Regions from separate parts of the Pseudidiomarina sp. WS423 genome, predicted to be linked through region 3. Evidence: predicted binding sites of a transcription regulator. Region 3 holds the regulator's gene; each other region holds the start of a gene.
What was found. The regulator sigma-54, encoded in region 3, starts transcription at its own class of promoters, with help from an activator protein. The targets are predictions, from matches to a motif close to GTTGGCACGNNNNTNGNNT.
Positions count from the first base shown of each region.

Region 1: ACQ661_RS06390 (P-II family nitrogen regulator) is a predicted target of sigma-54. The motif match lies at 1,679-1,697, and genes of this name have one in related genera.
Region 2: glnA (glutamate--ammonia ligase) is a predicted target of sigma-54. The motif match lies at 1,399-1,417, and genes of this name have one in related genera.

Region 1 is NZ_JBOJLN010000005.1:43,908-47,055, reverse strand. Features, by position in the region: gene ACQ661_RS06400 (AI-2E family transporter) at 1-79, shown strand, start outside; gene ACQ661_RS06395 (ammonium transporter) at 104-1,276, opposite strand; gene ACQ661_RS06390 (P-II family nitrogen regulator) at 1,289-1,627, opposite strand; gene rcsF (Rcs stress response system protein RcsF) at 2,005-2,385, shown strand; gene ACQ661_RS06380 (cysteine synthase A) at 2,411-3,148, shown strand, end outside.
Region 2 is NZ_JBOJLN010000007.1:103,325-106,472, forward strand. Features, by position in the region: gene ACQ661_RS08045 (efflux RND transporter permease subunit) at 1-1,196, shown strand, start outside; gene glnA (glutamate--ammonia ligase) at 1,503-2,915, shown strand; gene ACQ661_RS08055 (DUF4124 domain-containing protein) at 2,946-3,148, shown strand, end outside.
Region 3 is NZ_JBOJLN010000003.1:24,044-27,191, reverse strand. Features, by position in the region: gene lptA (lipopolysaccharide transport periplasmic protein LptA) at 1-532, shown strand, start outside; gene lptC (LPS export ABC transporter periplasmic protein LptC) at 1-33, shown strand, start outside; gene lptB (LPS export ABC transporter ATP-binding protein) at 529-1,254, shown strand; gene ACQ661_RS04385 (RNA polymerase factor sigma-54) at 1,263-2,642, shown strand; gene hpf (ribosome hibernation promoting factor) at 2,670-2,957, shown strand; gene ptsN (PTS IIA-like nitrogen regulatory protein PtsN) at 2,961-3,148, shown strand, end outside.

The DNA.
Region 1 (3,148 bases), on a different contig from region 3:
GATTGGGCCACTCATTGCTGCTTTGTTTATGGCAACTTGGCAGATTTTTATGCAAGACTATAATAACAATACCCTGTAGGAGAGCTCCTACAGGGCGTTATCGTTACTTGGTTTTGCCGTAAACAAATTCAGGGTAGGCCTCAACTCCGCAATCAGCAATATCGGCGCCGCTGTATTCGTGTTCGGCACTTATTCTAATGCCCATGGTGACCCGCAATAGCCACCAAATAAGTAGGCTTAGGCTAAACACCCAAGCAAAAATCACCGCAATACCGTACAGCTGAGTTAGTAAAGTGGCTTCAGGATGGGTCATGCTGACCATCAGTAGGCCGTAGATGCCGCAAACCCCATGAACAGAAATGGCACCAACGGGGTCATCAATATGAGCTCGGTCAAGCCCAATGATGGCAACCACAACCAACACCCCAGCACCCAAGCCGATGAGGCTAGCGGTTATCGCTGAACTAGCACTTGGCTCAGCAGTGATAGCTACTAACCCAGCGAGAGCACCGTTTAAGATCATAGTCAGGTCTGATTTACGCCAGATGATACGCACCAGCAGAAATGCGGCAAGAGCTCCCGCTGCTGCCGCGGTATTAGTATTCACAAAAATTTGAGCTACCGCAGAGCTGTTGTTTTGGCCGACAATGCTTAGTTGAGAACCACCGTTAAAACCAAACCAGCCTAACCACAAAATCAAGGTTCCAAGGGCTGCAAGAGGCATATTGGCGCCAGGAATGGCATAAATATTGCCGCTGTGTCCGTATTTACCTTTGCGTGGGCCGAGTAGTAACACCCCAGCTAGCGCAGCTGCGGCGCCGGCAAGGTGAACAATACCCGAGCCAGCAAAATCAATAAAGCCAGCGTTAGCTAGAAACCCGCCACCCCAACTCCAAGCCCCTTGAATAGGATAAATGAAGCTAGTCATGACGACTGCAAAGAGTAAAAAACTAGTTAATTTCATTCTCTCGGCAACTGCACCAGATACAATCGACATAGCGGTTGCCACAAAAACGACTTGAAAGAAAAAGTTCGCCTGTGGCGCAAAGTCGGTGACATCTGGGCTGCCGTACATTAGCGTATAACCGATAAGTAAATAGCAGAGGCAGGCAATCGCATAAAGTAAGATGTTTTTAACTAGAATCTCGGTGGTGTTTTTGCTGCGTACGAGACCTGCTTCTAGCATGGCAAATCCAGCTGCCATCCACATGACTAGGGCAGCACTTACCAGTAGATAAAAAGTATTAAGAGCGTAACTTAAATCGGTGACTGTCATTGTCGGTTTCTCCTAAATAGCACTGCGGTCAGTTTCGCCAGTGCGAATACGAATCACATGGGTCAGTGGGCAGACAAAAATTTTGCCGTCGCCAGTATTACCGGTAAAAGCTGCATCACGGATGGTTTCCACCACGTTTTCTAGTTGTTCGTCGGTCACGGCAAGATCAATCCGTAATTTGGGTAAAAAATCGATGCGGTATTCAGCGCCCCGATATAATTCGGTATGCCCTTTTTGCCGACCAAAGCCTCGCACTTCGGTAATGGTCATGCCCTGACAACCAAGCTCAGCTAATGCTTCACGCACGTCGCTTAGCTTAGCGGGCTTGATGATTGCAATAACAAGTTGCATGGTGTAGCTCCTGTTTAGGTGAATAAAGGTTTACTGAGTTCATACATCCTGTTGCAAGCCATGTGCCAAGTTTTAGAAAAAATCAGCGCGTGCTGTTGCGGTGGGGCGTGGCGAGAAATAGTGAGGTGCAGATGAAGATAAAGGAAGATAACGCGTTGCTCACAAATCGAGCACGACTACCCGGAGAATAGGCGAATTCGCACCATGACAGTGCAGCGATCCGCTTGCCAACAGGTCTTTGTTAGTAGTGATTGCACTAAGATATAATCAAATAAACTAGATTAATTTAGCCGCAATGACTGTATGCGCTGCGTAGCTCACGTTATGATAAGTCAACAGATTTGGTTGCAAACTAACTTACTCGTATAGGAGTAGTGATGAATATCATTCATGCCATAGGGTTAAGCTTGATGCTGGCACTAGTCGTTGCCATCAGTGGTTGCGCCGCACCCGTCCCTGATACCACAGCACAGCAGCAACAGCTGCAGGATACGGTTGAGTTTATTCGACCTTACGAGTTATCTCGCACTGATGTTAGTTTTACGAGTTTAGGCGCTGTTGCTGGCGAATCTTGCCAAGCGCATTTTTGGAACCAAGAACCGAGCCAGCAGCAAGCTTTGTTGCAGTTAAAGCAAGCGGCTGCAGAGTTTGGAGCCAATGCACTAGTATTAAAGCAATGCATCAAAGCCGAATCAGCACAGTGTCGCTTGCGTTGGTTGTGTGAGGGTGACGCCTATCAAATGCAGCCACTAAACTAAAAGTGAAAAGAAGTAAGGAGCCATCATGAAAGTAGCAAAACGTAATGCTGATTTGATTGGACAAACCGATATGCTGCGTTTGAATGGTCTATCCGAGTTAACCGGCTGTGAGATTTTAGTGAAATTAGAATCACAAAATCCGGGTGGCTCGATAAAGGATAGAGCGGCATTGCAGATTATTAAAGATGCCCTAGCCAGCGGCGAATTACAGCCGGGTATGACCATTGTTGAAGGTACCGCAGGTAATACCGGAATCGGCTTAGCATTGGTTGCTAGTTCGTTTGGTTTGAAAATGTTGGCAGTGATGCCAAACGACCAGTCGAAAGAAAAAGAACGCATGATTACTCTACACGGCGCCCAGTTAAAAACCGTGGACCCAGTGCCTTTCAAAAATGACAATCACTTTTATCATACGGCGCGTCGCTTAGCTGAAAGCCGTGAGGATTATTGGTGGGCTAATCAGTTCGAAAATACGAGCAACGCCAGAGCGCATTACCTGATGACCGGGCCCGAAATTTGGCAGCAAACTCACGGGCAAGTGGATATTTTTGTTTCGGTAGCCGGTACCGGTGGCACCATTGCAGGTAACTCCATGTACTTAAAAGAGCAAAATCCAGATCTGCAAGTATGGTTAGCGGACCCGGATGGCTCAGGTATCTACAGCTATTTAAAACAAGGTGAGTACATCAGCCAAGGAAGTTCATTTACCGAGGGCATTGGTATCATGCGTTTGGTCGAAAACTTCAAGCAAGCACGAATAGAC
Region 2 (3,148 bases), on a different contig from region 3:
GCCATGAGTTGGCCTTAGCCATTCGCCCGTTACTGACACCTATTGCCGAAGCTGTTGGCGCGTCATTGAAAATCGTTGAAGTGCCGCCAGGGCCACCGGTGATGGCACCCATTGTTGCAGAAATTTACGGCCCAAGTGCACAGGCTCGGGCTGATGCCGCTCAGTTAACCTTGGCACAACTGCAGCAAACCGAAGGTGTGGTGGATATTGATAGCACCTTGGTGAGCGATAGTTTAGAAGAAGTTTGGCAGGTTAACCGCGAGCGTGCGGCGCAATTAGGAGTGACGGCTGAACAAGTGGTACGGGTATTGCAAACGGCCTTGGCAGGGATGGATGTCACTTATTTAGCCATTCCCCATCAAACCCAACCGGTAGCAGTAAAAGTACGGTTACCAAACACTTGGCAAGGTCAGTTAAGCCAGCTGCAAAATGTCACTGTGCTATCACAAACCAGTGGCCAGGCGATTCCGGTGGCGGAGCTTATCGACCGAGTTCAGCGCCCTTATGCCCAGCCGATTTACCACAAAGACCTACGTCCGGTGGTTTATGTGACGGCAGATATGGCGGGTGATTTGGATAGTCCTTTATACGGTTTGTTTGCCGCAGCTGGTGACATTGAGTTGCCACAAACCTACATCAGCCAGCCCGATGTGTGGGATACGGCTGCACTAAAATGGGATGGAGAGTGGCAAATCACCTACGAGACCTTCCGTGATATGGGAGCTGCCTATGCCGTCGGTTTGTTGTTGATTTACTTGCTGGTTGTGGGCCACTTTGGCAGCTACGCGGTACCGCTGGTAATCATGGCTCCGATCCCGCTCACCCTGATAGGGATTATGCCAGGGCATGCGTTACTGGGAGCACAGTTTACCGCAACCTCGATGATCGGGATGATTGCGTTGGCTGGCATCATTGTGCGCAACTCCATTCTCTTGGTGGATTTTGTCCGCGAAGAAGTGGCGGCTGGCAAGGATTTGAACGAGGCAGTGATAGAAGCTGCAGCGGTGCGAGCTAAGCCGATTGTATTAACGGCACTAGCGGCCATGTTGGGGGCGTTCTTCATTCTGGATGACCCGATTTTCAGTGGTTTAGCAGTGAGTTTGATCTTCGGTATCGCAGTATCAACAGCATTAACCTTGGTGGTTATTCCGCTGCTGTATGCGTCGTTATTACGACGCAAGGCTAAGCATCTTTAATTGTTCAACCTTGTTCGTTACTGATTGATTGCGAAGGGCTCCGTGGGTGGGGCCCTTTTTTTGTGCATTTTACCGGTTGCACTATCGCGATGCACTATCACAATGCACGCAAATGCACTATCATGGTGCAAAAGGTGAGTAAAAGCACCTCCTAATATCGTTAGCATAATTATTAGTTATTGATTTAATTGATATTTAAATAGTTGGCACGGGGTTTGCTTTAGTTTTGTGCAAACGCAGTGCAGAAAGTTTCAGTGCACGCTATACTCATTGTTCATTTTGACGATTGCGATCGCGGAGGATCACATGTCTACACCACAAGACGTTATGGCTTTTATTGAAGAAAACGAAGTTAAATTTGTAGATTTGCGCTTTACCGATACCAAAGGTAAAGAGCAGCACGTGACCATTCCGGTGTCGCAAATTAACGAAGAATTCTTTGAAGAAGGCAAAATGTTTGACGGCTCGTCGATTGGCGGCTGGAAAGGTATTAACGAATCAGACATGGTACTGATGCCAGATTGCAGTACCCTAGTATTAGACCCGTTCACTGACGAAGTCACCATGAACGTGGTTTGCGATATCCTCGAGCCAGATACCATGCAAGGTTACGATCGTGACCCACGCTCTATCGCTCGTCGCGCTGAAGAATACTTACAAAGCATGAACATCGGTGACACCGCGTTCTTTGGTCCAGAGCCAGAGTTCTTCTTGTTCAACGATGTACGTTTTCATACTGACATGAGCGGCAGCTTCTACAAAATTGAAGCCGACGAAGCAAAATGGAACTCAGGTAAAGAATTCAAAGACGGCAACTTAGCGCACCGTCCTGGCGTAAAAGGCGGTTACTTCCCTGTGCCTCCGGTAGACTCAGCGCACGACATCCGCAGCACTATGAGTACGGTGATGGAAGACATGGGCTTAGTGGTTGAAGCGCATCACCACGAGGTTGCTACTGCTGGCCAGAACGAAGTTGCCACCCGTTTTAACACATTGGTTAAAAAAGCTGACGAGATTCAAACCTACAAGTATGTGGTCCACAACGTGGCCCATTCTTACGGTATGACCGCAACCTTTATGCCGAAGCCGATTGTTGGCGATAACGGTTCAGGTATGCACGTTCACATGTCGATTAGCAAAGATGGTAAAAACCTGTTTGCTGGCGACCAGTACGGCGGTTTGAGCGAAATGGCGTTGTATTACATCGGCGGTATCATCAAGCACGCACGTGCCTTGAACGCTTTCTGTAACCCAACCACCAACTCATACAAGCGGTTAGTCCCTGGTTACGAAGCACCGGTCATGTTGGCCTACTCAGCACGTAACCGTTCTGCCTCTATTCGTATCCCAGTGGTTGCTAGTGCAAAAGCACGTCGTATCGAAGTTCGCTTCCCAGACCCAGCCGCTAACCCATACTTATGTTTTGCGGCACTCTTAATGGCTGGTTTAGACGGTATTAAAAACAAGATTCATCCTGGCGATGCTATGGATAAAGACTTGTACGACTTACCACCAGAAGAAGCGAAAGAAATTCCAACCGTGTGTCATTCATTAGAAATGGCCCTAGAAGCGTTGGATAAAGATCGCGAGTTCTTAACCGCTGGTGGCGTGATGACGGACGACATGATTGATGCATACATTAAGCTGAAGCACAAAGAAGTGATGACGCTGAAAATGACCACTCACCCAATCGAGTTCGACCTTTACTACAGCGTCTAATTCAGCTGAGGTTTGAACCTAGGAGGACCGATGCTTATTAGCCGCCTCATGGTTGTGATAATGCTGGCCGTTGCAGTTTCAACTGCAGCGGCACAGCAAGTTTACAAACGGCAAAATGCTGATGGCTCGGTCACATATTCGGATCAACCCTTACCCCAAGCTGAAGTGATTAACTTACAGCCGGTGCCAGTCACCGAATTCACCACGCACACCCCGGTTACTACCCAAACTCA
Region 3 (3,148 bases):
ATTTATACCGGCCGCCACACTAATTCTCAGTAGTCTTGTGCTAACTGCTGCATTATTCTCTAACGCAGCACTTAGCCAAGGCAAAGATGACTTTAATCAGCCCATTCGCATCAATGCTGAGCGCGATTGGGTTGATATTGCTAATAAAATTGTGGTGTTTGAACGTAGCGTCATCATCGAGCAAGGTAGTTTAAAAATCACCGCTGACAAGTTATCAGTAGAGCGTGAAGGTGAGGCCGAAGATGCTGTGTTTATCGCTGAAGGGGCGCCGGCGGTTTATACCCAACAATTGGAAGACGGTAGTGTTATCACCGCCAAGGCCAACCAAATCATTTATGACCAAGCGCAACAGTTACTGACGTTGCGGGGGAATGTTGAAGTTGCGCAAGGAAACAGCGTCAGTCGTGGTGGAGAGATGGTTTATAACTTTGCTACACAGCAAATGACCACGCGTGGTGACAAAGATACCGACCGCGTAACCACCATCTACATGCCGAAACAACAAGACGATAAAAACAACGAGCAACCATGAGCCGATTAGTAGCTGAACATTTAGCCAAATCTTATAAAAAACGCCAAGTTGTTAAAGACGTTAGTTTGACTGTTGAAGCAGGCCAAGTGATTGGCTTGCTGGGCCCTAATGGCGCCGGTAAAACCACGACTTTCTATATGATTGTTGGCTTAGTGAATAACGACAAAGGCCTGATTAAATTAGACGACCGTGATATCTCGTTATTACCTATGCATGAACGCGCTCGCCTTGGGATTGGCTATTTACCCCAAGAATCCTCCATCTTTCGTAAGCTGACGGTGCGCGATAATATTTTGGCGATACTCGAAACCCGCAAAGAACTATCTGCGGCCCAGCGTGAAGATAAACTTGATAGCTTGCTGGAAGAGTTTCATATCAGCCATATCGCCAACAGTCTGGGTATGAGCTTGTCTGGGGGGGAACGACGCCGGGTTGAGATTGCTCGGGCGTTGGCGGCTGAGCCTAAGTTTATCCTGTTGGATGAACCCTTTGCTGGGGTTGACCCGATTTCCGTGCTGGACATCAAGAAGATTATCGAACACCTACGCAAACGTGGTATCGGGGTACTCATTACCGACCACAACGTGCGCGAAACCCTAAGCGTCTGTGAACATGCTTATATTGTTAGCCATGGCGAGCTTATCGCGCAAGGCGATGCCCAAACCATTCTTAATAATCAGCATGTGAAAGACGTGTATTTGGGCGACCAGTTTACGCTGTAGCTATCATGATGAAACAAGGCCTGCAGTTCAAATTTAGTCAACAGCTGAGCATGACCCCACAGCTGCAACAGGCCATCAAACTGTTGCAACTTTCAAGCTTAGAACTGCAGCAAGAAGTGCAACAAGCGCTGGATGAGAACCCCTTGCTTGAGGTGGCCGACCAAAGCGCTGAAGGCGAAACCGATTTAGCTGCTGCCGAGGAGAGCTGGGAACCAAGCTATTCGGCTTCTTTAGGCAGTTCTGGCACAGCTTACGATGGCGAAGACACCCTCTATCAGGGCAGCACCAGTGAGAGTTTGCAAGAGCACTTGTTATGGCAAATGCGACTATCACATTTTTCTCCCCTTGATGAAGCTATTGCCATGCTGTTGATTGATAGCATTGATGAGCGCGGCTACTTAACGGCTGAATTAGAAGAACTGTTGCCAGCGATTCGACAGCAACACCCCGAGCTCATCCAAGTGGACTTAGCCGAAGTCGCCGTGGTGCTCAAACGAATTCAACATTTTGATCCGATTGGCGTTGGCGCTCGCAATGTCCGCGAATGTTTATTAATTCAGCTACGGCATCTTCCTAACGATATTCCCTACCTGAACTTAGCTCTGCAAGCCGTTGACAAGCATTTGCAGTTGCTCGCCCAGCGCGATTATCGCAATCTGGCGCGGCGGTTACGTATTCAAGAAGCCGATTTATGCCAAGTACTAGCGCTGATTCAGCAGCTACAACCGCACCCAGGGGACGGTTTTGGCGCAGGTGATGACGACTATGTGATTCCTGATGTGCTGGTGCGCAAAAAAAATGATCGCTGGACCGTTGAGCTAAATTCGCAAAGTTTGCCTAAACTAAAGGTGAACGAAGATTATGCGGCGCTGCTGCAAAGTGGTTCGCAATCTGAAGAACAACAGTATATTCGGCAGCATACGCAAGCTGCGAAGTGGTTTATTAAAAGCATTGAAAGCCGTAACGATACCTTACTGAAAGTAGCTGCAACCATAGTGCAACGTCAGCAAGGTTTCTTTGAATATGGCCCTGAGGCGATGAAACCTATGGTTCTTGCTGACGTTGCTAACGCAGTAGAGATGCATGAATCAACTATTTCAAGAATAACCACACAAAAGTATATGCATACACCTAAAGGTGTGTTTGAATTGAAGTACTTCTTCTCTAGCCAATTGGCAACGGATAATGGAGAAGATGCTTCTTCTACCGCGATTAGAGCGGTATTGAAAAAGCTAGTTGCTGCGGAGAACCCCAAGAAGCCTCTCAGTGATAGTAAATTAACTGAACTCATGGCCGAACAGGGTATCCAAGTAGCTAGACGGACAATTGCGAAGTATCGTGAGGCCATGAATATTCCGCCCTCGAGCCAACGCAAACGTCTTATCTGAATCTTGGACAAACAGAAGGAAGATGTTATGCAAATTAATCTGACCGGTCATCATATCGAAATTACTGACGCTCTGCGTGACTATGTCGATACCAAGTTTTCTAAGCTGGAACGTCATTTTGACCACATAAATAACGTCCATGTCATTTTAAATGTTGAAAAGTTAACGCAAAAAGCGGAAGCTACGCTGCATTTGAATGGCGGCGAAATTTTCGCTGATTCAGAGCACACCGATATGTATGCGGCTATTGACGGGCTGATTGATAAACTCGATCGGCAGGTTATTAAACATAAAGAAAAGATGAAACGCCACTAAATCATGGATTTATCCACTCTGTTAAGCCCCGACTGCGCTCGCTGCGCAGTCGCGGGAACAAGCAAAAAGAAAGTGCTTGAAATCATCGGCCAACTGGCCGCTTCGCGTCTCTCGGGTACCACCGGTTTTGACGTCTTCGAAAGTCTTCTCAATCGCGAACGATTAGGTAGTACCGGCATCGGGCTGGGGGT